3 regions of the Telluria sp. LT1R51-2 genome follow, and region 3 is predicted to be linked to each of the others. Evidence: predicted binding sites of a transcription regulator. Region 3 holds the regulator's gene; each other region holds the start of a gene.
What was found. The regulator sigma-54, encoded in region 3, starts transcription at its own class of promoters, with help from an activator protein. The targets are predictions, from matches to a motif close to TGGCANGNAANCTGCTTT.
Positions count from the first base shown of each region.

Region 1: a site for sigma-54 is predicted at 3,382-3,399, ahead of AC56LH_RS04340 (CmpA/NrtA family ABC transporter substrate-binding protein). Genes of this name have one in related genera too.
Region 2: a site for sigma-54 is predicted at 7,503-7,520, ahead of AC56LH_RS00175 (PEP-CTERM sorting domain-containing protein). Genes of this name have one in related genera too.

Region 1 is NZ_JCASIM010000001.1:983,780-993,982, forward strand. It holds gene AC56LH_RS04315 (DUF3526 domain-containing protein) at 1-180, opposite strand, end outside; gene AC56LH_RS04320 (DUF3526 domain-containing protein) at 177-1,607, opposite strand; gene AC56LH_RS04325 (ABC transporter ATP-binding protein) at 1,604-2,347, opposite strand; gene AC56LH_RS04330 (hypothetical protein) at 2,517-2,846, opposite strand; gene AC56LH_RS04335 (hypothetical protein) at 2,926-3,120, opposite strand; gene AC56LH_RS04340 (CmpA/NrtA family ABC transporter substrate-binding protein) at 3,538-4,818, shown strand; gene ntrB (nitrate ABC transporter permease) at 4,847-5,749, shown strand; gene AC56LH_RS04350 (ABC transporter ATP-binding protein) at 5,763-6,572, shown strand; gene AC56LH_RS04355 (hypothetical protein) at 6,691-6,948, opposite strand; tRNA gene AC56LH_RS04360 (tRNA-Lys) at 7,019-7,094, opposite strand; gene ybgF (tol-pal system protein YbgF) at 7,181-7,936, opposite strand; gene pal (peptidoglycan-associated lipoprotein Pal) at 8,067-8,594, opposite strand; gene tolB (Tol-Pal system beta propeller repeat protein TolB) at 8,628-9,899, opposite strand; gene tolA (cell envelope integrity protein TolA) at 9,931-10,203, opposite strand, start outside.
Region 2 is NZ_JCASIM010000001.1:30,694-40,896, forward strand. It holds gene AC56LH_RS00145 (rod shape-determining protein) at 1-706, shown strand, start outside; gene mreC (rod shape-determining protein MreC) at 806-1,933, shown strand; gene mreD (rod shape-determining protein MreD) at 1,940-2,458, shown strand; gene mrdA (penicillin-binding protein 2) at 2,484-4,472, shown strand; gene rodA (rod shape-determining protein RodA) at 4,476-5,594, shown strand; gene AC56LH_RS00170 (septal ring lytic transglycosylase RlpA family protein) at 5,613-6,659, shown strand; gene AC56LH_RS00175 (PEP-CTERM sorting domain-containing protein) at 6,687-7,460, opposite strand; gene AC56LH_RS00180 (SPOR domain-containing protein) at 7,667-8,398, opposite strand; gene AC56LH_RS00185 (type III pantothenate kinase) at 8,392-9,129, opposite strand; gene AC56LH_RS00190 (biotin--[acetyl-CoA-carboxylase] ligase) at 9,126-9,890, opposite strand; gene AC56LH_RS00195 (SDR family oxidoreductase) at 9,887-10,203, opposite strand, start outside.
Region 3 is NZ_JCASIM010000002.1:225,133-235,335, reverse strand. It holds gene AC56LH_RS19245 (monovalent cation:proton antiporter family protein) at 1-1,946, opposite strand, end outside; gene AC56LH_RS19240 (KpsF/GutQ family sugar-phosphate isomerase) at 2,046-3,068, shown strand; gene AC56LH_RS19235 (KdsC family phosphatase) at 3,068-3,604, shown strand; gene lptC (LPS export ABC transporter periplasmic protein LptC) at 3,610-4,215, shown strand; gene lptA (lipopolysaccharide transport periplasmic protein LptA) at 4,261-4,809, shown strand; gene lptB (LPS export ABC transporter ATP-binding protein) at 4,806-5,561, shown strand; gene AC56LH_RS19215 (RNA polymerase factor sigma-54) at 5,576-7,060, shown strand; gene hpf (ribosome hibernation-promoting factor, HPF/YfiA family) at 7,135-7,491, shown strand; gene AC56LH_RS19205 (enoyl-CoA hydratase/isomerase family protein) at 7,590-8,666, shown strand; gene AC56LH_RS19200 (DUF5694 domain-containing protein) at 8,752-9,822, shown strand; gene AC56LH_RS19195 (DUF1579 domain-containing protein) at 9,914-10,203, shown strand, end outside.

The DNA.
Region 1 (10,203 bases), on a different contig from region 3:
GATGGCTGCGCGGTCGTGAGCATGGCTTGCAGCGATGCGTTCGAGCGTGGCGCGCTGCTGGCTCACGGTATGCAGGCCGGTCCAGACGGACAGGGCAGACAGCAGCATCAGCAGCACGACGGCACCGACAGCCAGGCGCGAATGTGCGATCTGGCGCAGTTCCAATAACAGTGTTTTCATGCCGGATTCCTTTCCAGACGTTTGGCAACCCAGCCGCCGATGGCGCATAACGCCAGCAGCCAGCCACCCAGCAGGGCGAATGCGGGCCAGGCGTGGCGCGCGGCGACTTCGCCGAACGGCGCGGGAGCGTAGCCAAAGCGCGGCGTGTCTTCCCAATGGTGCTTGTCGATGCGCTCGTCGCCGGCGCCGGTGGGCGTGACGACGTTGACGTGCAGGCCATTGAGGCGCTGGACGAACGCATAGCGGTAGCGTTCACCTTCGAGCAGGAAGCGCGCATGGCTGTCGAGGTTGGTGCCGGACAGCGCCGTCGACATGCGGCGCAGCGCGATCAGCGGACTGGCCACGCTGGCCGAATGGACGATCGCGCTTTCTTCAGTCTGGCGCGCATGATCGGCGCGCATGAATTCATCGAACAGGGCGCTCGTCATGCGCTCCCCCTCGGCCATCAACAGGCCGCTGTAGTTGACCGGCAGGTCTTCCACGCGCGCCACGCCATAGTGCGCCAGTGTACGCGCCCGGAACGCCTTGAAGTACGGGTCGTCCGGATTGTGACTGTCGCCAATTGCGGCCAGCCGCTCGTGGATGGCGACCTCGGTTTCGATACGGCTCGGGCGGCCCACGTCACCGGCCGCCACATCGGGCATCACGCGCGGCAGCAGAATCGCCGTGACGATCCAGCCGGCCACCAGCGCCAGCAGCGCGTCGCGCGCACGGGGCAGCGATGCCGACACCAGCACGGCCGCCACGACCCACACCAAGAGGTACAGCGCATACCCGCCCAGCAATGCGATCGCCTCGGCGGCGACGGCCGGGTGCATGACGGCGATCGCCACCAGCGCGATGAAGGCGGGCGCCCCCAGCAGCAGCGCCACGCCCGCGTGGGCCGCGAGCTTGCCGAGCAACAGGGTCGCGCCCCGCACACCCTGCACGATCTGCAGCCGCAACTGGCCACGTTCACGCTCGCGCGCGACGCTGCCGAAGGCAAGGAACACGATCAGCAGCGGCGTGAGCACCTGCAGCACGAATGCCGGCGTCAGCTGGCCAAAGCGCAGCAGCACCGACGACTGGGCGGCGTCGCTGAAGTTGGCGCTGTTCTGGCGGTGACCTTCCAGGAACAGCGTGCTGCCGGTGAACGGATCGACGCCGAAATCGAAGAAGGCGAGGGGACTCAGCGGGCGGAACACATAGTGCCCGTAGTGGACGACGCGGTGCGGGTGGCGGTCCGGCTGGTTGGCCCATTGGGCGTCGACCGTGCTCTGGAAGCGCGCCCGTTCGGCATTGACAGCGGTGACGCGCTCATGGCTGACGACGATGGCCACGAGCGTAAGTGCCAGCATCAGGATGCCGGCAGCGACGGCCACCTGGTTGCGCAGCATGGCGCGCCACTCGCCCACGGCAACCGCAGGCAGGGCTCGGGAAACGCTCATGCGGCCTCCGGTCTGGCGGCAGCGTTGGTGGCACCGGCGTAACGCCGGTACAGGTCGCGCACGTCATAGTGTTCGGCGCCGCTGGCAGCGACTTCGTGGCTGATGTGGCCGCGCTCCAGAAAGCCGATGCGGTCGGCCACTTCGGCCGCGCCCAGCAGATCGTGCGTGACCATGAAGATGGCGCTGCCCCGCGCGCGCAGGTCCTGCAGCAGCGTGTTGAATTCGCTGGTGGCCTGGGGATCCAGGCCCGTGGTCGGCTCGTCAAGCAGCAGCAGCGGCACCTGGCGCGCCACGGCCAGCGCGATCGCGACCTTCTGGCGCATGCCTTTCGAGTAACCGCCCAGGCGACGCGTCCATGCGGCCGGATGGAGCCGCACCGCGCGCAAGGCATCGTCGATGGTCGCGGCGATGGGGTCACTCCCGGCCAGGCGCAGGAAGTAATCGATGTTCTCGCGGGCGCTGAGGTGTTCGTAGAGGGCGACGTTTTCCGGCACGTAGGCAAGCTGGCCGCGCGCGGCCAGCGGGTCGGCGGCGACGTCGATGCCGCACACGCGCACGCTGCCGGTCTGCGGTGCGAGAAAGCCGAGGAACGCATTGAGCGTCGTCGATTTGCCGGCGCCATTACCGCCCAGCAGGGCATAGATTTCGCCGCGCGCGACACGCAGGTTCAGGTCGCGCAGCACGGTCGTGGCGCCGTAGGCGACGGTCACGCCGGTCGCTTCCATGGCAGGAGTGGTCATGGTCATCATGTTCTTTCAAGTAGATAAGGTATGCCGGCGCACGCACGCACGCAGCGTGCATGCTCGATGCAGACGCACGCACAGAAGCGGCGCCGGCAAACGGGCTGGAGATGACTCGCGCCGCTACGCCGTCAGGTCACGTTGATGACCGCGTCGGCGCAAGGGCGAATCAGTGGACGGACTGGTGGCGTGGTGGCGCCTGGGGGGAAGGGATCAGGTACTGGCGCCGGTAGAACGGCGCGGGGCGCGGCAGGCGCGCGAGAAGATAGGCGACCGCCAGGAAAACGGCCAGCAGTTGTGGCGACACGGCCGGCAGATCCGCCGTGGCATGGGCGGCAATCTGGCAGCTGACACAATCGGACAGCTGCTCGGCCAGGTCATGTTCGTGGTACGAGCTGCCCATGAGTTGCAGTGCCAGGATCAGCGCGCACGCACACATGAGCAACCGGCGCAGCGCCGTGCTGGTGTGGGTGACGCGTAAGGTGTGCAACAGCGACATGCAATCCTGGTTGAACGGGTGACGGGGCAGTATAGCCCGGTCATCGCGGCGCGGGCAAGGCGGTGCGTAATGCGCCGGCTTACTCGAACGCCACCAGCAGCGTGGCCAGGCCGATGCAGACGACGGCAACCACGCCGATGCGCTGGCGCAGGCGGCGGCTGTTCGAGACGATGTCTTGCGCGATGTGACGGCGCGGCTTCTTCGGATTGCTGCGGTCAACGGCGGTCGCCGTATGGATCGGCGTGCGGTGACGCTGGACTTGTTCGGTGTGCATAGATGGCTCCAGTTGCAGGCCCCGGCGGTGCACGGTCAGTACTGTGCTTCTGCTTGTGTTTGAGGCAATAAACAATCCTAGCATGCACGCATTGGGTTGTGGAAGGCTGGCTTGGCAACCGTGCGCGCGTACCGACAGCCGGCCTGCGCGCCTTGCAACCCCGTCCAAAAAGAGGCGCTGCGCAATCGTAGTGCACTGCGCGCGCCATGCTGCGGTGCACCGCAGCGGTGGCCATTTCCAAGCTCGCTCTGAGGCGGCCACTGGCACGAAGCTTGCGTAATGGTTAATGCGCAACGGAGCGCACGAGGTGCATGCCAACGCTGGCCCGCCTCCCCGGACAACGACGTCTACCAACGCATGAACACGTTCATGTGCGGTAGCCGTTTTTTTTTGCCTGATCACTTTTTGGGATTTGCGATGGAAAATCAACAGCGTCAAGCGCAGGGCAATTCGTCTACCGGCACGAACGTCGATGGGACACGCCGGCACATCATTCATGGCGCATCGCTGGCCGCGGCCGGTGGCCTCCTGGGGCTGGCCGGGGGCGGGGCATGGGCAGCGGGATCGGACAAGCCCGAAAAGACCGAGATCAAGATCGGCTTCATCCCGCTGACCGATTGCGCATCGGTCGTGATGGCGTCGGTGCTGGGCTTTGACAAGAAATACGGCGTCAAGTTCGTGCTGAGCAAAGAGGCTTCATGGGCCGGCGTGCGCGACAAGCTTGCCAACGGCGACCTAGATGCCGCCCACGTGCTGTACGGCCTGCTGTACGGCGTGCAGATGGGCATTGGCGGCCAGAAGAAGGACATGGCCGTACTGATGGGCTTGAACAACAACGGCCAGGCCATCACGCTGTCGAAGCAACTGGCCACCAAGGGCGCGGTCGACGGCGCTTCGCTCGCCAAACTGATGCGCACCGAAAAGCGCGACTACACGTTCGCGCAAACCTTCCCGACCGGCACCCACGCGATGTGGCTGTATTACTGGCTGGCGGCCAACGGCATCAATCCGATGAAGGATGCCAAAGTCATCACGGTGCCGCCGCCGCAGATGGTGGCCAATATGCGCATCGGGAACATGGACGGCTTCTGCGTCGGTGAGCCGTGGGGCCACCGCGCCATCATGGACGGCATCGGCATCACGGCCACGACGACCCAGGACATCTGGCGCGACCACCCGGAGAAAGTGCTGGGCTCGACGCTGGCGTTTGCCAAAGCCAATCCGAACACGTGCCGCGCGATGATGGCCGCCATCCTCGAGGCGGGCAAGTGGATCGACGCGTCGCTGGCCAACAAGAACAAGATGGCCGAAGTGATCGCCGCCAAGTCGTATGTCAACACCAGCAAGGACGCGATCGACCAGCGCATCATGGGCCGGTACCAGAACGGCATGGGCAAGACCTGGGACGACGCGAACCACATGAAGTTCTACAACGATGGCCTGGTCAACTTCCCGTACCTGTCCGATGGCATGTGGTTCATGACGCAGCACCGCCGCTGGGGCTTGCTCAAGACCGATCCGGATTACCTGGCCGTGGCCACCGCCGTCAACCAGGTTCAGTTGTACAAGGACGCGGCGACGATGACGAAGACGCCGGTCCCGGCGGGCTTGCTGCGCACATCAAAGCTGATGGACGGCACCGTGTGGGATGGCAAGAACCCACAGGCATATGCCGCGTCGTTCAAGGTCAAGGCTTGATCATTCACCCGTACTGCGAGGAGCCGTCATGAATGCCCTGTTGAAATCCGTTCCCAACGAGCCGGCGCCAGCGCCGGTGGCCGTCAGCGGCCCGGCGCGCACCGCCACACCGCGCAAGCCGGCTGCCGCTGTCGCTGCGCGCCGCGCGCAGCCGTTTGCCGCGCTGGTGCGGCGCGTGGCGCCGCCGCTGACCGGCATCGCGCTGGTGCTGCTGGTCTGGCAAGTGATCGCCGCGCAGAACGAGGCGTTTCCGTCTCCCCTGGTCACGTGGCAGGCGGCGCTCGAACTGTTTGCCGATCCGTTTTACCGCAACAGCCCCAACGACCAGGGCATCGGCTGGAACGTGCTGGCGTCGCTGCAGCGCGTGGCGATCGGCTTCGGCCTGGCGGCGCTGATCGGGATTCCGCTGGGCTTCGTGATCGGGCGCGTGCAGTTCGTCAGCCGCATGTTCGGCCCGATCATCAGCCTGCTCAAGCCGGTCTCGCCGCTGGCCTGGCTGCCGATTGGCCTCCTGGTCTTCAAGTCGGCCGATCCGGCGGCGATCTGGTCGATCTTCATCTGCTCGATCTGGCCGATGATCATCAATACGGCCGTCGGTGTGCAGCGCGTGCCGCAGGACTACATGAACGTGGCGCGCGTGCTGAATTTGTCGGAGTGGAAGATCCTCACCAAGATCCTGCTGCCATCGGCGCTGCCGTACATCCTGACCGGCGTGCGCCTGGCGATCGGCACTGCCTGGCTCGTCATCGTCGCGGCCGAAATGCTGACCGGCGGCGTGGGCATCGGCTTCTGGGTATGGGACGAATGGAACAACCTGAACGTGGCGCACATCATCATCGCGATTGCCATCATCGGCGTGGTCGGCCTGCTGCTCGAACTGGCGCTGGTGTCGCTGGCGCGCGCACTGACCCACGAACAAGTGGCTAACTGAAAGGGTTTCGATCATGGACGAACTGCAAAAGAAATTCATCGACATCACCGGCGTGGAGATGGCGTTTCACACGAAGAAGGGCGTGTTCCCGGCGTTGCAGGGGATCGATCTGACGGTCAGCAAGGGCGAATTCATCACGCTGATCGGCCACTCGGGCTGCGGCAAGTCGACGCTGCTGAACCTGGTCGCCGGTTTGCTCAAGCCCACCGCTGGGTTGCTGATCTGCGCGGGCCGCGAAATCGGCGGCCCGTCACCGGAGCGTGCGGTCGTGTTCCAGAACCATTCGTTATTGCCATGGCTGACGTGCTACGAGAACATTCATCTGGGCGTCGAGCGCGTCTTTGGTTCAACCGAATCCCGCGCGCAGTTGCGCGAGCGGACGATGGATGCGCTTGCGCTGGTGGGTTTGACGAGTGCCGAAACGAAGCGCCCGCATGAAATCTCGGGCGGCATGAAGCAGCGCGTCGGCATCGCGCGGGCGCTGGCGATGCAGCCGAAGGTGCTGTTGATGGACGAACCGTTCGGCGCACTCGACGCGCTCACGCGCGCGCACTTGCAGGACGAACTGCTCAAGATCGTGGCGGCGACGAAATCCACGGTAGTGATGGTGACGCACGATGTGGACGAGGCAGTGTTGCTGTCGGACCGGATCGTCATGCTGACCAATGGACCGGCGGCCGCGATCGGCGAAATCGTCGCCGTGGAACTCGAGCGGCCGCGCGACCGGGTGGCGCTGGCGCAGGATGCGCGCTATACCGAGCATCGCCGGCAGGTGCTGGAGTTCTTGTACCGCAAGCAAGCGCATCCGGCCGTGGCGGCCTGATACGCGTTCGAACCAATTTCGCACCGCGGCATGTCACATTGGCTTGAACGCTGATGCGCCGTAGGGTGGACGGCATAGCCGTCCACCCTACGGTTATTCACTGAGCGGCAATGCCTGCTTAAACGGCTTTTTTCTTCTGCACCTGACGCTGCTGCTGCTTGCGCTGCGTCTGGTTGCGGTTCTGCTTGCCTTCGTGGAGCGCGGTGGCGTCCAGCTTGGCTTGCTCGGCGGTGCGCAGTTCTTCCTTGTCGTCGTGCGCGACGAAGTAATCGTTGGCTTGCGCATCGACCACCAGCTTGATCGCCGCTTCGTCGGTGAGGTCATACATCTCCGTGAGGAGCGTGGTCACCTCGTCGAGAAAATCTTCATAAGTCATGGTGCGATCATCCTAATGTGAGCGGAACACAAAAAAGCCAACCCGGAGGTTGGCTTTTTTGCTGAATCTTTGGTAGGCCGTGCGGGATTCGAACCTGCGACCAACGGATTAAAAGTCCGCTGCTCTACCAGCTGAGCTAACGACCCGAAGAAGCAAGATTATAGGGGGCGACACCGGCGCTGTCAAATGCCGCGCCCGGTGTTTGTCTCAAGCGTGTGACTTGCTGTTGTCGTTACTTCAGTGACGCCAGGCGATCGCGCGCGGTCTGCGCGGCGCTCGACTCCGGGTACTTCGCTACCAGTGTCTGCAGCGACTTCTTCGCGTTCTTGTTGTCCTTGAGCAGGGTGTAGCTGCTGGCGATATTGAGCATCGCGTCCGGCACCTTCTGGCTCGTGGCGTAGGTGGTGGTGACGACCTGCTGCGCCGCGATGGCCTTCTTGTAGTCGCCCAGTGCGTAGAACGTATTGCCGAGCCAGTACTGCGCATTCGATGCGTACGGCGACTGCGGATACTGCCGGACGAATTCCTGCAACGCGACCGAGGCGCCCTTGTAGTCGCCGGCCTGGAACTGGGCGGTGGCGGCTTCGTACGCGGTCTTTTCGGTCGGCAGTACTTCAGCCGTCTGCCCGTCGATGACTTCAGCGCGCGGCTCGACTTTTTTCAGACGGGCGTCGAGGTCGGCGTACAGCTGCTTCTGGCTGTTCTGGGCCTTGGCGACCTCGTTGGCCAGCACTTCGATCTGGCCGCGCAGGCGGGCGATTTCCTGCATCGTCTGCTCGTGCTGGTTGAGCATCTCGATCTGCACCGTCTTGTCCGATTTGCTGTCGATGCGTGTGGTCAGGTCGCGCGTGATGTTGTCCACCTTGGTGCGCAGGTCCAGGATGGCCTTGCGCGCTTCTTCGTCGTCGAACGGGCCGGCGGCGGCGTGCAGCGGCAGCGACAGGGCCAGCACGAGGCATGCGAGGCGGGACTTGGACAGTTTGAGCATAAGCGTTGTGTTCTTTCTACTAAGCCGGTGACGTCGGCGGTTGCTGAGATAAAACAAGGGGCGGGTAGCAGTCTGCACTGCGTCCCGCCCCCTGTCAATCGAACCTGTCCGGCTTGTTCAGCCGAATCGATTATTGATAGACGATGTCTGCGCGGCGGTTTTCAGCCCACGATTCTTCGTTGCTGCCGGTGGCTTTTGGCTTTTCTTCGCCCAGCGACACGGCTTCGATCTGGCTTTCCGACACGCCCAGCGACGCCATCGAACGACGGACGGCTTCAGCACGCTTCTGGCCCAGGGCCAGGTTGTACTCGGTGCCGCCGCGTTCATCGGTATTGCCCTGGATCAGGACTTTACGCGACGTGTTCTTGGTCAGGAAACCCGAGTGGTTCTGGACCACTGGCTGGCCATCAGCGCGCACGACGAAGCTGTCGTAGTCGAAGTAGACGCTGCGGTTGGCCAGAACGCCTTGCGGGTCGTTCAGCGGATCGACGCTGCCGGTCTGGACCGGGTTGATGTCACGTGGGTCGGCAGCAGCTGGCGCTGCCGGCGTTGGCGATTTCTCGACGACCGGGGTTTCGTTCAGCTTGGTTGGCGACGAGCAAGCGGCCAGCAGGGCTGCGGTGGAAACGATGAAAGCTACACTCTTGAAGTTGCGCATGGATTTTCTCCTGTTATGTTGAGGTTTTACTTCTTACTTCATGAAGGGACCCCAGCTGGGCTCCCGAATGTTTCCCGCTTTGGTCGTCAAGCGTTGCTTGACTCGTCCATCCACAGACACCACGGCCAGCGAGGTGCGACCGCCACCCTTGGTTGCATACATGATGTACTTGCCGTTAGGCGAAAAACTCGGTTCGGTGGCCCCATCGGCCAGGCGCAGTTCCTGGCCGCTGGCCAGGTCCATCGCATATAAGGAGTAAGCGCCGCCGCGCTGCGAAATCCAGGCCAGCGTCTTGCCGTCGGACGACACGCGTGGGCTGATGTTGTAGCTGCCATTGAACGTCACGCGGGTGGCGTTGCCGCCGGCTGCGCTCATCTTGTAGATTTGCGGGCCACCGCTGCGGTCGCTCGTGAAATAAATGGTCCGGCCGTCGGCCGAGAACTGCGGTTCGGTATCGATCGCCGGATTGTTGGTCAGGCGCTTGTGGCCCGTACCGCCCGAATTGACCGAATAGATCTCGGTATTGCCGTCCTTCGACAGGGCCACGGCCAGCGTCGAGCCGTCCGGCGACCACGATGGCGCCGAGTTGTTGCCCTTCTGGTTCGAGATCACGTTGCGGCGACCCGTCATCAGGTCTTGCAGATACACGACCGGCTTGCGGTCTTCCATCGAGACGTAGGCGACTTTGGAGCCATCCGGCGACCAGGATGGCGAAATGATCGGCTCCTTGCCCTGAGTGGCGATAACTTCGTTCTCGCCATCGGCATCCGACACGGCCAGGATATAGCGCTTGGCGCTGCTGTCGGCCTTCACGTAGGCGATGCGGGTCGAGAAGATGCCGCGCACGCCGGTCAGCTTTTCATAGACGTCGTCGGCGATGCGGTGCGCCTGCAGGCGCGTGTAGCGAGGCTGGACTTCGCCACCCATCTGCGAGATTTCGCCGCCCTTGACCGTGTCCATCAGCTTGTAGCGGATGGCAAAACGGCCGTCAGGTTGTTTCGATACGCTGCCGACCACGAGCGCGTCGGCGCCGCTGGCCTTGAAGGCGGCCAGGTTGATGCTGCCGGCGTCGCGGTCGCTGATGACCTGGCCGGCGTCGATGATTTTGAACACACCGCTGCGCTCGAGGTCGGCGCGGATGACGGCCGACACTTTATCGGGGGCGACGGATTCGTCGGCGAAGGCCGCAATCGCGACCGGAATCTGGTTGCTGCCGACACCGGCGATTTCGATTTGCAGCTGCGCATTGGCTGCTGATCCCATGGCAAGGGACGCGCTAAACAGCAGGAAATGGATTTTTTTCATAGTTTCTCTTGTAAAACTGGTTCGAACCGAATCAATCGTAATCGCGCATCGAGAAATTCACGTCAAGCGTACGCTCCACGGTCCCGTCCTTCTTTTTGGGCAGTGGCGATGCCTTCTTGATACCATTTTCCACTGCCCTGTCAAATTCCGGCACACCGCTGCTTTTCACCAACCGCACCGACATGATTTCACCGGTCGGCAACTGGTCGACGCGGAACGTGGCGCGTGGATTGCCCGACACATCGGTGTTACCCGGATAGGCCGTGCTGCTCTTGATGGCTGCCGTGATCGCGGCGATATAACC
Region 2 (10,203 bases), on a different contig from region 3:
CTGCGTGCCATGCGGTTCGACCCAGGTCGAGCGCCGCGCGATCCGTGAATCGGCGCTTGGCGCCGGCGCCTCGCAGGTGTATCTGATCGAAGAGCCGATGGCCGCGGCCATCGGCGCCGGTCTGCCGGTGTCGGAAGCAACCGGCTCGATGGTCGTGGACATCGGCGGCGGCACCACCGAAGTGGGCATCATCTCGCTGGGCGGCATGGTCTACAAGGGCTCGGTGCGCGTGGGCGGCGACAAGTTCGACGAAGCCATCGTCAACTACATCCGCCGCAACTACGGCATGCTGATCGGCGAACAGACCGCTGAAGCGATCAAGAAGGCGATCGGCTCGGCGTTCCCGGGCTCGGAAGTCAAGGAGATGGAAGTCAAGGGCCGCAACCTGTCCGAAGGCATCCCGCGTTCATTCACGATCTCGAGCAACGAGATCCTCGAAGCGCTGACCGACCCGCTGAACCAGATCGTCTCGGCGGTCAAGAATGCGCTGGAACAGGCCCCGCCCGAGCTGGGCGCCGACATCGCCGAAAAGGGCATGATGCTCACCGGCGGTGGCGCGCTGCTGCGCGATCTGGATCGCCTGCTGATGGAGGAAACCGGCCTGCCGGTGCTGGTGGCCGAAGACCCGCTGACCTGCGTGGTACGCGGCTCGGGCATGGCGCTGGAACGGATGGACAAACTCGGTTCCATCTTCTCGTACGAATAAGCCGCACGTGGTCTTCCAGGACGGGCAGGGCGTGCGGTCACAAGCTGCGCGCGACTGCCCGTCTTGATATGAACTCCCGCGTTATCACCACCAGAGCTCATGGAATATAGTCCTCCGCCGCTGTTCAAACAAGGCGCGCCCGCGCGTGTCAAGGTGACGGTGTTCGCGCTGATCGCGATCGTTCTGCTGGTGGTCGACGCCCGCATGGGCCTTCTTGCCGGCGTGCGTACGGTTGCCGCGACCGTGCTTTACCCGATGCAGATGGCCGCCATGCTGCCGCGCGATGCCGTGGGCAATATGGGCGTCTATTTCTCGTCGGTCTCCACGCTGCAAAAGCAGGTCCAGACGCTGAAGAACCAGGAGCTGGCCCAGGCCCGCCTGCTGCAGCAGGCGCAGTTCCAGATGGCCGAGAACATCCACCTGCGGCGCCTGATGGACGGCAAGCAGCAACTGCCCGTGCAATCGCAGATGGCCGAAATCCTGTACGACGCACGCGATCCGTCGACGCGCCGCATCGTGATCAACCGCGGCTCGCGTGACGATGTCACGCCCGGCCTGCCGGTGATCGACCATGCCGGCGTGGTGGGGCAGGTCACGCGCGTGTTCCCGTTCACGTCCGAAGTGACGCTCCTGACCGACAAGGACCAGGCTATTCCCGTGCAGGTGCTGCGCAGCGGTTTACGCAGCATCGTGTACGGCCGTGGTCATTCCGGCCAACTCGACCTGCGCTTCGTGGCCCAGGATGCCGACATCCAGGTTGGCGACGTGCTGGTCACGTCGGGCCTGGACGGCATGTATCCGGCCGGCCTGGCCGTGGCGCGCGTGACGCAGGTCGAAAAAGCGACCGGTTCGTTCGGCCGCGTGGTCGGCCTGCCGCTGGCCGGCATCGACCGCAATCGCCAGGTGCTCGTGATCATGTCGAACCACGCCTTGCCGGCACGTCCGCCACAGGAAACGCCGCCCACCGGCAACCGCCGCAAACTGCCGGCAATGGCGCCGGTGCCAACGCCGCCGTTGCCCGCGTCGCCGTTGCCGGCCGCCGGCACGCCGGCCGCGGTGCAGCCGCCGGTGGCACCGGTCACGCCGGGCGCCGCGCCGGGGACTGTGCCAACGGCCGCGACATCGACTGCGCCAACGACTGAGCCAACGACGAGGCTGACCACACCTGCGCCGGCTGCAAGGGCGCCTGCTGCACCGACGCCGGCCGCACCGACCCCAACCCGATAAGCCACCATGCCAGGTAACCGCCCGCATTACATCCTGCTGCCCGTCAGCCCGCTGTTCATCACGTTCAGCCTGGTGTGCGCCTTCATGCTCAACCTGATGCCGTGGGGCCGCTGGCTCGGCGCGCCGGACTTCGTCGCACTGGTGCTGGTCTTCTGGGGCATCCACCAGCCGCGCAAGGTCGGCATCGGCGTCGCCTTCTGCATGGGCCTCCTGATGGACGTGCACGATGCGAGCCTTCTGGGCGAGAATGCGCTGGCCTACACGCTCCTGTCGTACTTCGCCATCATGATCCACCGCCGCGTGCTGTGGTTCCCGACGCTCACCCAGGCCATGCACGTGTTCCCGCTGCTCCTGATGGCGCAGGCGATCCAGCTGATCGTGCATTTCATCGTTTCCGGCCGCTTCCCGGGCCTGTTGCAGTTCATCGAGAGCGTGGTGGCGGTGATCCTGTGGCCCGTGATCACCTGGCTGCTGCTGGCGCCCCAGCGCCGCGCGGTCGACCGCGACCACACCCGTCCGATCTGACCGACCTGAATCCATCCATACGCGCATGACCGAATTCAAAGACAGCGATCGCGAGATCCACCAGTTCCGGATGCGCCTGACGGTGCTGATCGCCCTGGTCTTCATTTGCTTCGGCCTCCTGGTCGCGCGCGTCGTGTGGCTGCAGGTGCTGCACCACGACCAGTACGCGGCCCAGGCCGAGGACAACCGCATCGCGCTGGTGCCGATCGTGCCCAACCGCGGCCTGATCGTCGACCGCAACGGCGTGGTCCTGGCGCGTAACTATTCGGCCTACACGCTCGAACTGACGCCATCGAAGCTGCAGGCGAATATGGAATCGGTGATCGACGAACTGGCCAAGCTGGTGCAGATCGAGCCGCGCGACCGGCGCCGCTTCAAGCGCTTGCTGGAAGAGTCGCGCAGCTTTGCCAGCGTCCCGCTGCGCACGCGCCTGACCGATGACGAAGTGGCGCGCTTCACCGCGCAGCGCTTCCGCTTTCCCGGCGTCGAAGTGCAGGCGCGCCTGTTTCGCCAGTATCCGATGGGCGAGGTGGCCTCGCACGTGATCGGCTATATCGGCCGGATCAATCAGAGGGAAGCCGACGCGCTGGAAGAGGGCGACGACGCCGCCAACTACAATGGCACCGACCACATGGGCAAGGAAGGCGTCGAGAAGCGCTACGAGCGTCAGCTGCACGGCCAGACCGGCTACGAGCAGGTCGAGCGCTCCGCCGGCGGCCGCGCGATTCGCACGCTGCGCCGCACCGCGCCCACGCCGGGCAGCAACCTGATCCTGTCGATCGACATCGAACTGCAGAAGATCGCCGAAGAAGCGTTCGGTGACCAGCGCGGCGCCCTGGTGGCGATCGAGCCGGCCACCGGCGACGTGCTGGCGTATGTGTCGCGCCCCGGCTTCGATCCGAACCTGTTCGTCGACGGTATCGACTCGCAGAGCTGGAACGAACTCAATACCTCGCTTGACAAGCCGCTGATGAACCGGCCGCTGTCGGGCACCTATCCGCCCGGTTCGACCTTCAAGCCGTTCATGTCGCTGGCAGCGCTCGAGATGGGGTTCCGCCGGCCGCAGGATGCGATCCGCGATCCCGGCTTCTTCATGCTGGGCGGGCACCGCTTCAATGACGACAAGCCGGGCGGCCACGGCATCGTCAATATGTACCACTCGATCGCCCACTCGTGCGACACCTATTACTATCAGCTGTCCAACGAGATGGGGATTGATAACATTTCGAAGTTCATGCGCGAATTCGGCTTTGGCCAGCCGACCGGGATCGACCTCGATTACGAAAAGACCGGCGTGCTGCCCTCGAAAGAGTGGAAGGCCGAACGCTTCAAGCGCAACCCGGCGGCCCAGAAGTGGGTCGGCGGTGACACCATTTCGGTCGCGATCGGCCAAGGCTTCAACAACTACACGATGCTGCAGCTGGCGCACGCCACCGCGATCCTGGCCAACAACGGCGTGGTGATGAAGCCGCACCTGGTCAAGATGATCGAGGACGGCGCCACCCGCGAGCGCACACTGACCGTGCCGAAGGAAACCCGGCGCCTGGCCATGAAGCCCGAGCACATCGCCTTCATCAAGGACGCGATGGCGGGCGTGATCCGCGAAGGCACCGGCCAGAAAGCCTTTGCCGGCGCCCTGTACACGGCCGGCGGCAAGACCGGTACCGCCCAGGTGATCGGCCTGCGCGGCAAGAAATACAATGCCAACGCAATCGATGAACGCCACCGCGACAATGCGCTGTTTACCGTATTTGCGCCGGCCGAGCAGCCGCGCATCGCGCTGGCGATGGTCGTTGAAAATGCCGGCTTTGGCGGGGCTATCGCCGCACCGATCGCGCGCAAGGTGCTCGATTACGCCATCCTGGGCAAGCGCCCGGCGCCGCCGGCCGAACCAAAAAAGGCCGAGCGTCCCGTCACCGTCAAGAAGGCCGCGCCAGCGCCGGCCCCAGTGTCAGCACCCGTGACCGCACCGCTCCAGACGGCCAGCGTTCCCGCCGTCACCCGAACCGAGTAAATCATGGCCCATATTCCAGAACGGCGTTCGCTGCGGCGGCGCCTGCGCCCCTATTTCACGGTATTCGACCTGCCGCTCACGCTGATTCTCGCGGTCCTGGTCACCATCAGCATGATCACCATGTCGTCGGCCGGCGCTGACTTCCCGGACCGGGTCGAGCACCAGATCCGTAACTTCCTGCTCTCGTTCGCCGTGATGTGGATTGCCGCGAATATCGCCCCGCAGACGCTGATGCGCCTGGCCGTGCCGATCTATACGGTCGGGGTCGCGCTGCTGGTCGCGGTGGCCATGTTTGGCCTGATCAAGAAGGGCGCGCGGCGCTGGCTGCACATCGGCGTGATCGACATCCAGCCGTCCGAGATCATGAAGATCGGCGTGCCCCTGATGCTGGCCTGGTATTTCCAGACCCGGGCCCAGGTCGCGGGCTGGAAAAATTACCTGGCCGCCGGGGCGCTCCTGATGATCCCGGTGGCGTTCATCATGAAGCAGCCCGACCTGGGCACGTCGCTGCTGGTGGCGTCATCGGGGCTGTACGTGATCTTCCTGGCCGGCCTGTCGTGGAAGGCCATCGTCGCGGTGTCGGTACTGGGGCTGGCCAGCCTGCCGGTGGGCTGGTCGATGATGCACGACTACCAGCGCGAGCGGGTGATGACGCTGATCGATCCTACCTCGGACCCGCTGGGCAAGGGCTTCCACATCATCCAGTCGATCATCGCGATCGGCTCGGGTGGCGTGAGCGGCAAGGGCTATATGAAGGGCACCCAGGGTTACCTGGAATTCGTGCCCGAGCGGACCACCGACTTCGTGTTCTCGGTGTATTCGGAAGAATTCGGCCTGGTCGGCAACCTGTTCCTGCTGTTCGTGTACCTGCTGCTGATCGGGCGCGGCCTGATGATCGCGGCCAATGCGGCCAATACCTTCGGGCGTCTGCTGGCCGGGTCGATCTCGATGATTTTCTTTACCTATGCCTTTGTGAACATGGGCATGGTGGCGGGCATTCTGCCCGTGGTCGGGGTGCCGCTGCCCTTCATGAGCTATGGCGGCACTGCCTTTATCACACTCGGCCTTGGCGCCGGCATATTGATGAGTATTCAAAGACACCGTAAACTGGTGAAGACTTAACTAGCAGGAGGACTGCCAATGGGCGTTCGCAAAAACATCCCGGCGGTCGTAGCGGTTGCCTTTCTTGTCACGGCGTGCAGCAGTACCGGTGAACACAAGCGCTTGTCGCCATTCCCGTGGCCGCACAAGCCCACCGCCAAGCATGCCCCCGCGCCCAAGCTTCCGGCCGCCAATTCGGGGCGGGGCGGCTATTACAAAGACGACGGGCCGGGCGAGAATCCACCCGACGGCCTGCTCGAGACGCCCGACGCGGTCGTCATGGCAGAACCGTTCAACAAGTTCACCAGCCGTCCCTACACGGTGCTGGGCAAGACCTACACGCCGCTGGGTAACGATGAACCGTTGACCCAGCGCGGCATCAGTACCTGGTATGGCAAGAAATTCCATGGCCAGCGCACGGCCTCCGGTGAGCTGTACGACATGTACAAGATGACGGGTGCGCACCCGACATTGCCGATCCCGTCGTATGTGCGCGTGACGAGCCTGGAAAGCGGCCAGTCGGTGGTCGTGCGGATCAACGATCGCGGGCCGTTCCATTCCACACGCATCATCGACGTGTCGTACACGGCCGCACTCAAACTGGGCTTGCTCGGCAACGGCAGCCACGAGGTCCAGATCGAGCGGCTGTTCCCGGGCGATCCGATCGTCAATCCGGCGCAGCTTGCCGCCGCGCGGCGTGAAGCGACATCGCAGGCGCAATCGGCGCCGCCCGAGATCGCCGCGCTGATGCTCGAAAACCGGGTGCAGTCCGACAGCGGCGCCGTCGTGCGCCTGGTGGAGCCGGCGACACCCGCGGCGCCAGCAGTACCAGAGGCACCGGCGCCGCGCGCCACGACGGGTGACTACTACATCCAGCTTGGCGCGTATGGCCGCACTGGTACCGCCGAAGCGATCAGCGACCAGATCGTGCGCGCCGGTGTGGACGTGGGCACGCTCGAAGTGGTGAAGGTGGGTTCATTCAACCGCCTGTACGGCGGGCCGTATCCGACCCGTGCCGAGGCGATCGAGGCGATGGACGCGCTGCCGGCTTCGTTGGGGTTGAAGCCGATCGTCGTGCGGCGCTGACGCCTCGCCAGTCTTTCTGAAACCGCGTTATGCCGCCACGCGCTTGCTGCGGCGACGCACGGCGCCCAGACCGGCCAGACCGGCGAGCGCCAGCAGGATGCTCGATGGTTCCGGCACTTCGGCAGATGCCACGACTTTCGTGTAATCCAGCAGCAGCTGCGAATTGGTCAGGATCAGGTCGCCCGCTACCTGCAGGTTCAGCGTCAGCTGGTCGCTGCGCAGCAGTTCGTCGATGATCGACTGGTTCGAGATGATGCCGCTGATGGTGAAGGCGCCGGTGCTGTCGCGGGTGATGGTCGTGGTCTCGGTCGAGCTCTTCGTGTAGAAATGGTAGCAGGCGTAGTAGCAAAGCTGGCCTTCGTACGTGGCCATCAGCGGGCTTGAGCTGGTCGTGCTAGATTCGGTCCACGCTGTGCTGCCGGTGCCGAGGACAACGCCGCCGATCGACAGGGCAGCGCTTTCCTGCTGGCCCGTGCGCTGTACCGTCTCATAATTGGTCTGGTACCGTGCATAACTTACCGACGTGTGCGGCATCCAGTCCGTCATGGTGCTCTTGGTCAAGACTGGCGCCGACGTCGTGAAAGTATCCGATGCATCGTCGCGGAACGAAAACGAATACGACAGGCTGTTGACCGTGTAGTCGACCGGCAGGAACGATTTGCCACTGAACACGGCGCTGTAATTGTTGTTAGCCATGTCGCTCGAGGCAAATGCGCCCGTCATCGCGATTGGCGTGGCCAGGGCTGAAGCGGAGATGGTGCAGAGTGCGGTCAACAGAGCGGTGGTGATCAGTTTTTTCATGGCAAACCCCTAGTTTTGAATTTAATAAACGATAATTTTTATATAGCAATACTTATGCCAGCACAGCAACCTATTGATTATAAACAATCTTATTTTCTTAAAAGAATTTAGTGTAAAGAAATTCGACAAATTTCAGCGTCCGCGCAACACGTGGGGACGAAAAAAAGCGCACCCGCAGGTGCGCCGTTGTTGATCTTGAAACAGGATCAGCTGCAGCGGGTGACTTCAACACCGTTGTAGTTATCGGCAATACCAGTCAGACGATCGCGCTCGGCAGCGTCGATCTGGCGATACTGATAGCCGGCGCGCGTCACTTGCGGTCCGCGCGGCAGAATGCGCACACCGCGTACGCCCTGGCGCTGCAGGTCGGCCACGAGCTTTTGCGCCGCGCCGTCCGATTTGAACACCCCCAGCGAAATCGCATAGCGTAGTGGCGACGTGTCGTTCTGCATGATAAAGAAGTTGGTCACGCCCCGTTCCCTGAGCTCGGCGACGCGGCGCTGGGCGCCTTCCCGGCCCCCGTTCGGTGGCAGGTAGACGAGGCGGCTCGTCACTTCCTGGTACGGCATGTCGATGCGCGACTGGCGCGGCGCCAGGCCAAGCCGTGCGACACGGGCCTCGAAGCGGCGCGCATCGGCCGTGCTGAACGGGCCCGCCTGCACACAGGCGACCAGGTTCCGGGGCACCGGCGCGGGAGCAGGCTCAGGCGCAGGTTCGGGCAGGGGCGCAGCCACCTCGGCTTGCGGCGCCGCTACAGCGCTCTGTGCTGCCTGCCTGGCCTGCGTTGGCGTGAGCTGCTGCATGCGTTCGGGCGCGAGCTGGTTCTTCAGGCGCGCCGGCTCTCGCGCCGCATCACCCGGCTGGCCGAGCAGGCCCTGGCCATACGCCAGCAAGACCCCGTTGGCGCCCAGCAGCGCCCAGAACACGAATTTCAGCACCGCATATCTCCCGTCGAGCCGGTGGCTGCTGCATGCAGGCCGACCAGTACGATGTTATCGACCACCTGGTGCGCAATCTTGAGGGCTGGCGCGATATGGGGCGCGGCGCCGCCCGAGACGATGCAGAAGGCGCCGCCCAGGCCCGCCACCGCGCGCTCGATCGCGCCCGCCTGCGCCGAGAGCAGGCCGGACAGGATTGCATCCTGCGTGTTGTCGCCAAATAGCGGCGGCAACGCGCCGGCGTCGACCTGCGGCAGTTGCGCCGTGTTGCGCGCCAGGCTGGCGGCCATCAGGGCCAGGCCGGGCAGGATCATGCCGCCGATAAAGTGGCCGTCGGCGCGTACCGCGTCGACCGTGGTCGCGGTGCCGCAGGTGGCCACGATCAGGTCCTGGCAGGGCACCAGCGCGCGCGCGCCGATGGCAGCGGCGAAGCGGTCGCACCCGAGCCGCACCGGGTCGCGGTAGCCGTTGGTGACGCCTGCGCGCTGCGGCGTGGACGCGAACCACTCGATCTGCGCATGCGCCGGCAGCAGGGCTGCGATGCGTGTGGCCAGCGCGGGCCCCGCCACGTTCGAGACCAGCACGCGCGTGGCGCCCATCCAGTCTTCATACACCGCATCCAGCCCGGCATGCGCTACCGCGCCAGTGGCCGACCAGGTGCCCGGCTCCGCGCCGTCTTCTGCCAGCGCCCACTTGACGCGGGTATTGCCGGCATCGATCAGCAGCATCATGCTTTCACCCGCAGCGAGACGTCGCCGGCCATCACGGTGATGCGGCCTTCATCCGTATCGAGCAGCAAGCGCCCGCTATCGTCGACACCGGCCGCGCGGCCTTCGTGCCGCACGACGCCGCCGTCGAGCAGGACGACGGTCTCGCCCTGCCATGCATGGCGCAGATTCCAGCGCGCGCTGAAGGCGGCAAATCCGCGCGCGGTAAATTCGCGCAGGCAGCCGGCCAGGCCGTCGAGGAGCGCCGCCATCAACGCGTCGCGGTCCATGCGCGCCAGCCAAGGCATGCCGGCCGCGCTGCGCCCCAGTTGTGCTTCTATCTCGTCCGGCATCAACAGGTTCAGGCCGATGCCAATCACGCACCAGGTGCCGCCGCCAGGGGCAGACTGGGTTTCGATCAGGATGCCGGCCAGTTTGTCGCCATCCTTGAGGACGTCGTTCGGCCACTTCAGGTGGACCTGCTGGCCCAGCGTGCCAAGCGTGTCGGCCAGCGCCACGCCCACCGCCAGCGGCAGGCCAAGCAGCGCCTGCGGTCCGCCATCGAAGCGCCAGGCCAGCGAAAACGTCAGCGAGCCTTCGGGCGACGACAGCCAGCTGCGCCCGGCGCGCCCGCGGCCGGCGCTTTGGTGTTCGGCGATCAGCAACAGCGGGGCGGCAAGGGTGCCGGCGCGCGCGAGCAGGTCGGCGTTGGTCGACCCGGTCTGCGCCACGACTTCAACGGCGACGCCTGCGCGCGACAGCGCGGCAATGGCAGCAGCGTTCATGGTTGCTTCCGGCGCGGCTTGGTCGGCGCGCGCGCAAAGAGACGGTCGAAGAGGGCGTTGGGCATCAGGCGCAGCAGCTTGGCGACGACGCCCATCTGCCACGGCAGCACGCGATAGCTGTCACCGCGCGCGATCGCTGCGACAGCGCCCGTGGCAAAGCGTTCGGGGGACATCAAAAAGGGCATGGGGAAGCGGTTGGCACGGGTCATGGGGGTATCGATGTAGCCGGGGGCGATGGTCACCACGCGAATGTTCGACGGGCGCAGTTCCACGCGCAGCGCTTCGCAATAGCTGTGCAGCGCGGCCTTACTGG
Region 3 (10,203 bases):
TCGCTGTCCCCGCGCAGCACCACGACGTCGCCCGATGCCAGCAGCACGTCCGGACCGGGCGCCAGATCCTTGCCGCCACGCCGCAAGGCCGTGACCTCCACCGCCACATCCTGCAGCCGTAACGCGCCCAGCGACACGCCGATCGCGCCGGCCTGCGCGTGCAGGCGCACCGAATGCAGCTTCACCTGGCCATGTTCGAGATCCGCACCGCTGTCGTCCGTGCCGTGGAAGTAGCCGCGCAGCGTGGCGTAGCGGCCCTTGCGCGCGTCCTGCACCCGGTGCACCACGCGGCGCAGCGGCACGCCGAGCGTCACCAGCGCGTGCGAGGCGAGCATCAGGCTGCTCTCCAGGGCTTCCGGCACCACCTCGGTCGCGCCGGCTGCCTTGAGCACGTCCATGTCGCCATCGTCGTGGCTGCGCACGATCACGGGCAGGGCGGGCGCCAGTTCGTGCACCAGGTGCAGCACCTTGAGTGCCTGGCGCGTGTCGGCGAACGTGATCACCAGCGCGCTTGCGCGGTGTACGCCGGCCGCGATCAGGCTTTCGCGGCGCGCCGCATCGCCGTACGACACCGACGCGCCGGCCGCCTGCGCCTTCTGCACCCGCTCCGGATCCAGGTCAAGGGCATACCACGGCAAGGTCTCTTCTTTGAGCAGCGTGGCCAGGCTTTGGCCACTGCGCCCGAAACCGGCGATGATCACGTGCTTCTGGGTGGTCATGGTGCGCGTGGCCAGCTGCGTCAGTTGCAGCGACTGCATCATCCATTCATTGGCCGCGACCTTCATCACGATCCGGTCCATGTAGCCGATGATGAAGGGCGCGAGCAGCATTGACAGCACCATCGAGGCCAGCACCAGCTGCATCACGAACGGATCGATCAGCTTCGAGCCGGATGCATGGCTGAGCAGCACGAAGCTGAATTCGCCCGCCTGCGCCAGCGCGAGACCGGTGCGCAGCGCGGTGCCCAGTGGCGCGCCGAATGCGCGCGCCATCAGCACGATCAGGCCGGCCTTGAGCAGCACCACGAGCCCCAGCAGCAGCGTGACCTGCCACCAGTACTGGCTCACCAGGCGCAGGTCGAGCAGCATGCCGATCGTGATGAAGAACAGGCCAAGCAGCACGTCGCGAAACGGCTTGATGTCTTCTTCCACCTGGTGCTTGTAGGGCGTTTCGGAAATCAGCATGCCGGCGACGAAAGCGCCCAGCGCCAGCGACAGGCCGGCCTGCTCGGTGATCCAGGCGGACCCCAGTGTCACGAGCAGCAGGTTAAGCATGAACAGCTCTTGCGAGCGGCGCTTGGCCACGATCGTGAACCAGCGACCCATCAGCTTCTGGCCAAAGAACAGCAGCAGCGCCAGCACCAGCCCGGCCTTGAGCGCGGCCAGTCCCAGCGTGATGGCCATGTCTTCCGGATCGCGCGCCAGCGCCGGGATCATGATCAACAGCGGCACCACCGCCAGATCCTGGAACAACAGGATGCCGATGATGCGCCGCCCGTGTTCGCTCTCGAGTTCGAGGCGCTCGGTAAGCAGCTTGACGACGATCGCCGTGGACGACATGGCCAGCGCGCCGCCCAGCGCGAATGCGGCCTGCCAGGCCAGCGTCAGGTGCGGCATCAGGTACGCCGCCAGCAGGCCGATGCCCATGGCCGCAGCGACGGTCGTCACGACCTGGCCGAGCCCCAGCCCGAACACGATGCGCCGCATCGAGCGCAGCTGGCCGAGCGAGAATTCGAGCCCGATCGAGAACATCAAAAAGACGATGCCGAATTCGCCCAGCGCGTGGGTGGTGGGGCTGTCTTCGGCCAGGGCCAGGGCGTGGGGGCCGATCAGGACGCCGACGGCCAGGTAGCCGAGCATCGGCGGCAGCTGCAGGGTACGAAAGGCGACCACGCCGAGGACGGCGCAGCCAAGCAGCAACAGGGTGAGTTCGAGACCAGAATGCATGGGGTGAAGCGGGTGACGGTTGGGGTGGCGAGGCGTACTTGTCATCGAATGTTACGACTGGCAAGTTTTTTGCTTTCGCAATTCGTTTATACTTCTGGAATGAGTGTAACTGATGACCAAATAATGCTGAAAAGTTTTGACGAAACCCTGGCGCAGCGCGTGCTGGAACTGGGTCGCCAGACGCTTGCGATCGAGGCCGACGCCATCGTGGCGCTGCACGCGCGCCTGGGCGACGACAGCAGCTTCGTCGACGCCGCGCAGCTGATCTACGCCGGCACCGGCCGCGTGGTTGTCTCGGGCATGGGCAAGTCGGGGCACATCGGCCGCAAGATCGCCGCCACGCTGTCGTCCACCGGTACGCCGGCGTTCTTCATGCACCCGGGCGAAGCCGCGCACGGCGACCTTGGCATGGTGACCGCGAATGACATTCTGATCGCCATTTCCAATTCGGGCGAATCGTCCGAACTGCTCGACATCCTGCCGGCCGTGAAGCGCCTGGGCGCGCGCGTGATCGCCATGACCGGCAAGCCGGCTTCGCGGCTGGCCAAGCTGGCCGACGTCCACCTGAATATCGCGGTGGCGAAAGAAGCCTGCACGCTCAACCTGGCGCCAACCACCAGCACCACCGTCACGCTGGCCATGGGCGATGCGCTGGCCGTGGCGCTGCTCGACGTGCGGGGTTTCCGCGAGCAGGATTTCGCGCTGTCGCATCCGGGCGGCGCGCTGGGCCGGCGCCTGCTCACGCATGTGCGCGACGTCATGCGCACCGGCGATGCCATCCCGTCGGTGGGCCTGGATGTCCCGCTGGTCAAGGCACTGCTCGAGATCAGCCAGAAGGGCATGGGCATGACCGCCGTGGTCGATTCCGATGGCCGGCCGCTGGGTGTGTTCACCGACGGCGACTTGCGCCGCGTGATCGAGCGCATGCACGATTTTTCGAACGTGCTGATTCGCGACGTCATGCACGCCAATCCGCGCAGCGTACGTCCCGAGCAGCTGGCCGTCGACGCGGTCGCCGTGATGGAAGAATTCCGCATCAACCAGATGCTCGTGATCGATGAGGCGGGCCAGCTGGTCGGCGCGCTGCACATCCACGACCTGACCCGCGCAAAGGTGATTTGATGACTATTCCCGTATTGGCCCACATCGAGCGCGCCGCGCGCATCAAGGTCATGATCTTCGACGTCGACGGCGTGCTTACCGACGGCAGCCTGACCTACGGCCCCGATGGCGAAGTGACCAAGACCTTCAATGTGCTCGACGGCCTGGGCATCCAGATGCTGAATAAATCCGGCGTGCAGACCGCGATCATCAGTGCGCGCCTGTCGCCGATCGTCGTCCGGCGCGCCGCCGACCTGGGCATCTCGCATGTCTACCAGGGCAACCACGACAAGCGCATCGGCTTTGCCAATCTGCTCGAGGCCACCGGCTTTACCGCCGACCAATGCGGCTACATCGGCGACGACGTGATCGACCTGCCGCTGTTCGCGCGCGTCGGTTTTGCCGTCGCCGTGCCCTCAGGTCATCCGGACGTGCAGCACCGCGCGCATTACGTGACCAAGAACGGTGGCGGGCGTGGCGCGGTGCGCGAGATCTGCGACCTCGTCATGCGCGCGCAGGGCACCTACGACCAGGCGCTCGCGCCGTATTTCGCCTGAGCGCCATGGCCACACTCGCCTCCAACAAACGCACCTCGCATCGCTGGAACTTGCTGGCGATGATCGTGATCGGCGTGTTCTTCGCCTTCGGCAGCTTCTGGCTGCTGCAGCTGATGCAGGGGACTAACATCGATGCGCAACTGGGCGGCCCGCCCGACGAGCCGGATTACATCGTCGAGAACTTCTCGTTCGTGCGGATGACGCCCAACGGCCAGCCGAGCTACGTGGTGTCGGGCAAGCGCCTGGCCCACATCCCGCAAGGCGACGTGTCGAATGTCGACCAGCCCCTCATGCGCGGCGTCGAACCGGGCCGTCCACCGATGACGGTGGTGGCCAAGAGCGCGCGCATCTTCCACGAAGAGCACCGCGTCGAACTGTTCGGCGACGTCGATCTGCAGCGCCCGAAGACGCCCGCCAGCGAAGCGCTGCGCGTGCGCACGTCGGCCATGACCGTATTGCCCGACGAAGAAATCGTCAAGACCGACCAGCCGATCGACATGGAGCTTGGCGCGTCCAGCCTCAAGGCCGTCGGCCTGGTGGCCAACAATGCGACCATGCAGATGAAATTGTCCGGCCGCGGCCGTATCGTCTATCCGCCACGCCAGCGCTGAAGGCCACCAGCCATGCGCGCGTGTTAACCCAGGACCAGCACCATCATGAAAAAACTTTTTGCTGCCGCTTTCTTGTCACTCCTTTCCTTGAGCGCGATGGCCGAAAAGGCCGACTCGCTCAAGCAGGCGGCTCTCGAATACGATAACGGCGACCTCGATGGCGTCGCAGGCGTGCGCACCTTTACCGGCAACGTGATCCTGACCCGCGGCACGCTGCTGGTCAAGGCCGAACGCGCGGTGGTCAGGGATACGCCCGAAGGCTACATGAGCGTGACGCTCACCGCGGCCAACGGCAAGCCTGCCACGTTCCGCCAGAAGCGCGACGGCGGCCCGAACCTGTGGGTCGAGGGCCAGGCCGAACGCATCGAATACGATGAGCGTACGGAGCTGGTGCGCTTGTACTCGAACGCCATCGTCAAGGAACTCGAAAACGACCGGATGACCAACCAGATGACCGGCCCGTTCATTTCGTACGACAACCGCAAGGAAGTCGTCGCCGTGCGCAATGACGTCAGTGGCGAGAGCAAGGTTGGCGGCGGGCGCGGTACGCTGATCCTGGCGCCCAAGCGCACGCCGGCCGGAGGCACGCAATGACGGCCTTGAACGATCGCAGCACGCTGGTCGTCAAGGGCCTGCAGAAAAGCTATGGCAAGCGCCTGGTCGTGCGTGACGTGTCGCTGGATGTCGAATGCGGCGAGGTGGTGGGTTTGCTGGGCCCGAACGGCGCCGGCAAGACCACCTCGTTCTACATGATCGTGGGCCTGGTGCCGTCGGATGCCGGCTCGATCAGCATCAACGGCACCGACATCACCAGGATGCCGATCCATCGCCGCGCGGTGCTCGGCCTGTCGTACCTGCCGCAGGAAGCGTCGGTGTTTCGCAAGCTGACGGTGGAAGAAAACATCCGCGCCGTGCTCGAACTGCAGAAGGTCGACGGCAAGTCGCTGACCAAGGCGCAGATCGGCGAGCGGCTCGACAACCTGCTGGCCGATCTGCAGATCGAAAAGCTGCGCGAGAACCCGGCGCTGTCGCTGTCGGGCGGCGAGCGACGCCGCGTGGAGATCGCACGCGCACTGGCCACCAATCCTCGCTTCGTGCTGCTCGATGAACCCTTTGCCGGTGTCGACCCGATCGCCGTGATCGAGATCCAGCGCATCGTGCGCTTCCTCAAGGAGCGCAAGATCGGCGTCCTGATCACCGACCACAATGTGCGCGAGACGCTCGGTATCTGCGACCGCGCCTACATCATCAATCAGGGCGCGGTGCTCGCATCCGGCCGACCCGACGATATCATCGCCGACGAGTCGGTGCGCCGCGTGTACCTTGGTGAACATTTCCGCATGTAAGCCATACTCAATTGATGAAACAGTCCCTTCAGCTCCGCACTTCGCAGCACCTGGCGCTCACGCCACAGCTGCAGCAATCGATCCGGTTGCTGCAGCTGTCGACGCTCGAACTGCACCAGGAGATCGAGCAGATACTGGGCGATAACCCGCTGCTCGAAAGGCTCGACGACCCGCTCGATCATTCGGTGCGCTTGCTGGCCGATGGCGCCATCAACAATGCGCCGGCACCGGGCGAGGCGCCGCCGGCGCCGGGCCAGCAGGCCGAAGGCGAGGGCAGTGCACCGGCCGAGGGCGAGGGTGCTGAAGGCGGCGCGGTCGATGGCGACCGGCCCGACAACGAGTGGAGCGAAAGCAGCGGCGCGTCGTCCGGGAGTAGCAGCAGCGACGACGAAGACGGCCGCCCGCAGCTGGAGGCATGCGCCATCACGCTGCGCGAACACCTGATGGAACAGGTGCGCGAAACGCTGCTGTCAACCCGTGACCGCGCACTGGCCGAACTGGTGATCGACGCGCTTGACGACAACGGCTACCTGGAAGAACCGCTCGACGACATCCACGCGCGCCTGCCCGAAGAACTCGACGTCGACCTGGACGAACTGCGCTGCGCGCTGGCGATGGTGCAGAGCATGGACCCGGTGGGCGTGGGCGCGCGCAGCGCGGCCGAATGTCTGGCGCTGCAGATCCGGCGCATGCCGGGCGTGCCGATGGTGACGCGCCGCATGGCACTGAAGATCGTCGAAGGCTACCTGACCTGGTTCGCACAGCGCGAATACAGCAAGCTGAAAAAAGCGCTCGATTGCGATGACGAAGACCTGCGCGAAGTGCAGGCCGTGGTCCGCCAGTGCAATCCGCATCCGGGCGCGGCGTTCGCATCGAACGTGTCGGATTACGTGGTGCCGGACGTGATCGTGCGGCGCGCCAAGAACGGCTGGGCGGTCACGCTGAACCAGGACGTCATGCCGCGCCTGCGCGTGAACAGCCTGTACGCCACGATGCTCAAGCAGGGCCGCAGCGAGAGCCAGATGGGTGCGCAGATGCAGGAGGCGAAGTGGCTCATCAAGAACATGCGCCAGCGTTTCGACACGATCCTGCGTGTGGCCGAAGCGATTGTCGAGCGCCAGCGCAACTTTTTCAGCCATGGCGCGGTTGCCATGCGGCCCCTTGTTTTGCGCGAGATAGCTGATACACTAGGTCTGCACGAGAGCACGATCTCTCGTGTCACAACCCAGAAATACATGCTGACCCCGCACGGCATGTTCGAGTTGAAGTATTTCTTCGGTAGCCACGTTGCCACCGAGGCGGGAGGCGAAGCATCCTCAACGGCAATCCGTGCGCTCATCGCACAATTGACAGGAGCAGAAGACCCTAAGAATCCATTATCCGACAGCAAGATCGCGGAAATGCTCGGGGAACAAGGCATGGTCATTGCGCGCAGGACGGTCGCAAAATACCGTGAAGCGCTCAAGATCCCCCCCGTCAGTCTCCGCAAAGCCTTGTAACAACGCCGCTCATACAGTCTGTGCCTTCAGCTCCTGTGTGGTGCAAGCGACGTGACATCTTCAAAGGAGTGTGTATGAACCTCACCATCAGTGGTCACCATCTCGAAGTAACCCCTGCCATCCGTGAATACGTTCAGAATAAGCTGGAACGCATTATTCGCCATTTCGATCAAGTCATAGATACCCACGTCTTCCTGGCCGTCGATAACCTCACCGAAAAAGAAAAAAGGCAAAAAGCTGAAATCAATGTCCAGGTGTCGGGCAAGACCCTGCACGTGGCGAGCGTCGCGCAAGACCTGTATGCCGCGATCGACATGTTGATGGATAAACTGGATCGACAAATTCTGAAGCACAAGCAGATGCTGAAAGACCATAACCGCACAGCGATCAAACGCCTGGACGTCGACGAAGCAGACGTCGCTGCCGCCTGATCGAGCGCAGGTCACCACCGCCAGGGGCGTCTTTTCGGGACGCCCTTTTTGCATCCCGCTGCCGGTAAAATACGTGTTTCCTTTCGATGGATCACGCCATGTCCGAACACGTCCTGACCCGCATCGCCAACCGCACCGGCATCATCACCCTCGACCGTCCCAAGGCGCTCAATTCGCTGTCGCTGGACATGGTGCGCGCACTGACCGCGATTCTGCTCGACTGGCAGCGTGACGCCGCCGTCGATGCGGTCGTGATCACCAGCAGCAGCGAAAAAGCACTGTGCGCGGGCGGCGATATCCGCTTCTTTCACGAGGTCGGCAACGCCTCGCCACAAGGCGGCAGCGCACTGCTCGAAGATTTCTTCACCGAAGAATACGCGCTGAACCACCTGATCCACTTTTATCCGAAACCGTACATCGCGCTGATGGATGGCGTGGTCATGGGCGGCGGCATGGGCATCGCGCAGGGCGGGCCCGATTGCGGCCTGCGCATCGTCACCGAGCGCACCAAGATGGCGATGCCCGAGGTGAATATCGGTTTGTTCCCCGATGTCGGCGGCAGCCATTTTTTGTCGCACGCGCCGGGGCAGTTGGGGATGTTTTTGGGCTTGACCGGCCTGACGATCGGCGCGGCCGACGCACTGTACGTGGGCCTGGCCGACGTGTTCGTGGCAGTCAGCGACCTGGCGGCCTTGCAGGCGCTGATCGAAGCGACGCCGGGCGCGCATCTGCCGGCGGCAATCCGCGCGTTCGCCACGGCGCACGCCGGCGAAAGTGAATTGCAGGCCAATCGCGCGCGCATCGATGCGCACTTCGGTGCGGACTCGGTGGCAGCAATCATGGCGTCGCTCGCGGGGGACGACGCGCCATTCGCGCAGAAGGCATTGAATGCGATGCGTCAGCGTTCGCCGCTGATGATGTGCGTGACGCGCGAGCTGCTGCTGCGCGGCGCGTCGCTCGATGTCGCCGACTGCCTGCGCCTGGAGCGCTCGCTCGTGCGCCGCAACTTCGAGCACGGCGAGGTGCTCGAAGGCGTGCGCGCGCTCGTGATCGACAAGGACAATGCGCCGCAATGGAATCCGCCATCGCTCGACCTCGTAACCGAGGCGATGGTCGCGCGCTTCTTCGCGCCGGTGTGGCCGGCGCATGCGCATCCGCTGCGCCATCTCGCATAAGCTTCTTCATGCATATCCGTTTGCGCGTGACTTTTCGCGCAGGCGGTGCAAACATCGTGGCTTCATGAACCGATGAGGAGCCCCGATGCGCATGACCGCCTTGCTGCTGTCGATGACCTTGTGCGGCAGCGCCGCCGCCCAGGCCTGGCAGCCTGACTTCAATGCGAGCGCATTCAAGGGGCCGGCCTCCGGTGCTGCCAACGAGGTGCTGGTATTGGGGTCGCCCCATCTGTCGCAATTGCCCAAAACCTTCCAGGCCGCCAGCCTGACGCTATTGAACGAGCGCCTGGCCGCATGGAAGCCGCAGGCGATCGCGATCGAGGCGGTATCCGGGCCGCAGTGCGACGTCATGCGACGCTACCCGGTCCGCTACAAGGACTCGATCGATTCCTATTGCCGGGATACTGCACCGGCGCGGCTGGCCACAGGGCTGGATGTCGCAGCGGCGACCGAGGCCGCCGAGGCCTTGCTGGCTGCATGGCCCGCTGCGCCCACACCCGCGCAGCGCCGGCGCCTGGCGGGGTTGTTCCTCGCAGGCGGCGAGGAGGCATCGGCGCTGGTCCAGTGGCTGCGCCTGCCCGAGGCCCAGCGCCGTGCCGGTGATGGTCTGGACGCCGCACTGGTCGGCGTACTCGTGAAGCTGGAAACCAGGCGCGACGAAAGCATCATGATCGGTGCGCGTCTGGCTGTCCGGCTCGGCCTTGAGCGCCTGTACGCGATGGACGACCATACCGCCGACAGCGCGTCTGAAGACCAGAAGGCGTTTGGCAATGCGCTGATGAAAGCGTGGGACAACCCTGCCACGAAGCAGCGCGCGGCGGTGGACAAGGCGCAGGAGGGCTTGCTGGCCAGTGCCGAAGGCGTGCTGGCCTTGTACCGCGCCGACAATGCACCTGGCCAGGGGTCTCTGGTCTACCGCAGTGACTTCGGCGCGGCGCTCAACGAGCCGTCAGCACAGCGCTTCGGCCGCCAGTACGTGGGTTACTGGGAAACGCGCAACCTGCGCATGGCGGCCAATATCCGGGACGTGCTGGGGATGCGGCCCGGTCAGCGCATGCTGGTTATCGTCGGCGCGTCGCACAAGGGGTATCTGGAATCGTATCTGCACCAGATGCATGATGTGCGGGTCGTGGATGCGGGGCTGGTGCTGAGGTGATGAGGCGCCATGTTGATGTCGGCGGCGGTTATCCGTGGTCGGTGGCGATGAGTGTGCAGGCCGACAGACCATCTATCATTCAGGGAGTGGCATGGCACTGGAACTGATGAGTTCAGCACCGACTGACTTCGATTTTGTTATTGGGGATTGGGTTGTCAGGCATCGGCGGCTCAAGGAACGCCTGTCAAACTGCAATGAATGGGTTGAATTTGATGGTGAAATGTCGACCCAAAAAATTCTGGGTGGCTTCGGTAACCTTGAAGACAACATCTTGCGCCTGAATGACGAGATCTTTCGCGCTATCGCGTTACGCTCCTACGATCAGAGCACGAAGAAATGGTCGATCTGGTGGCTTGACGGTCGTCTTCCGAGTCAGATCGA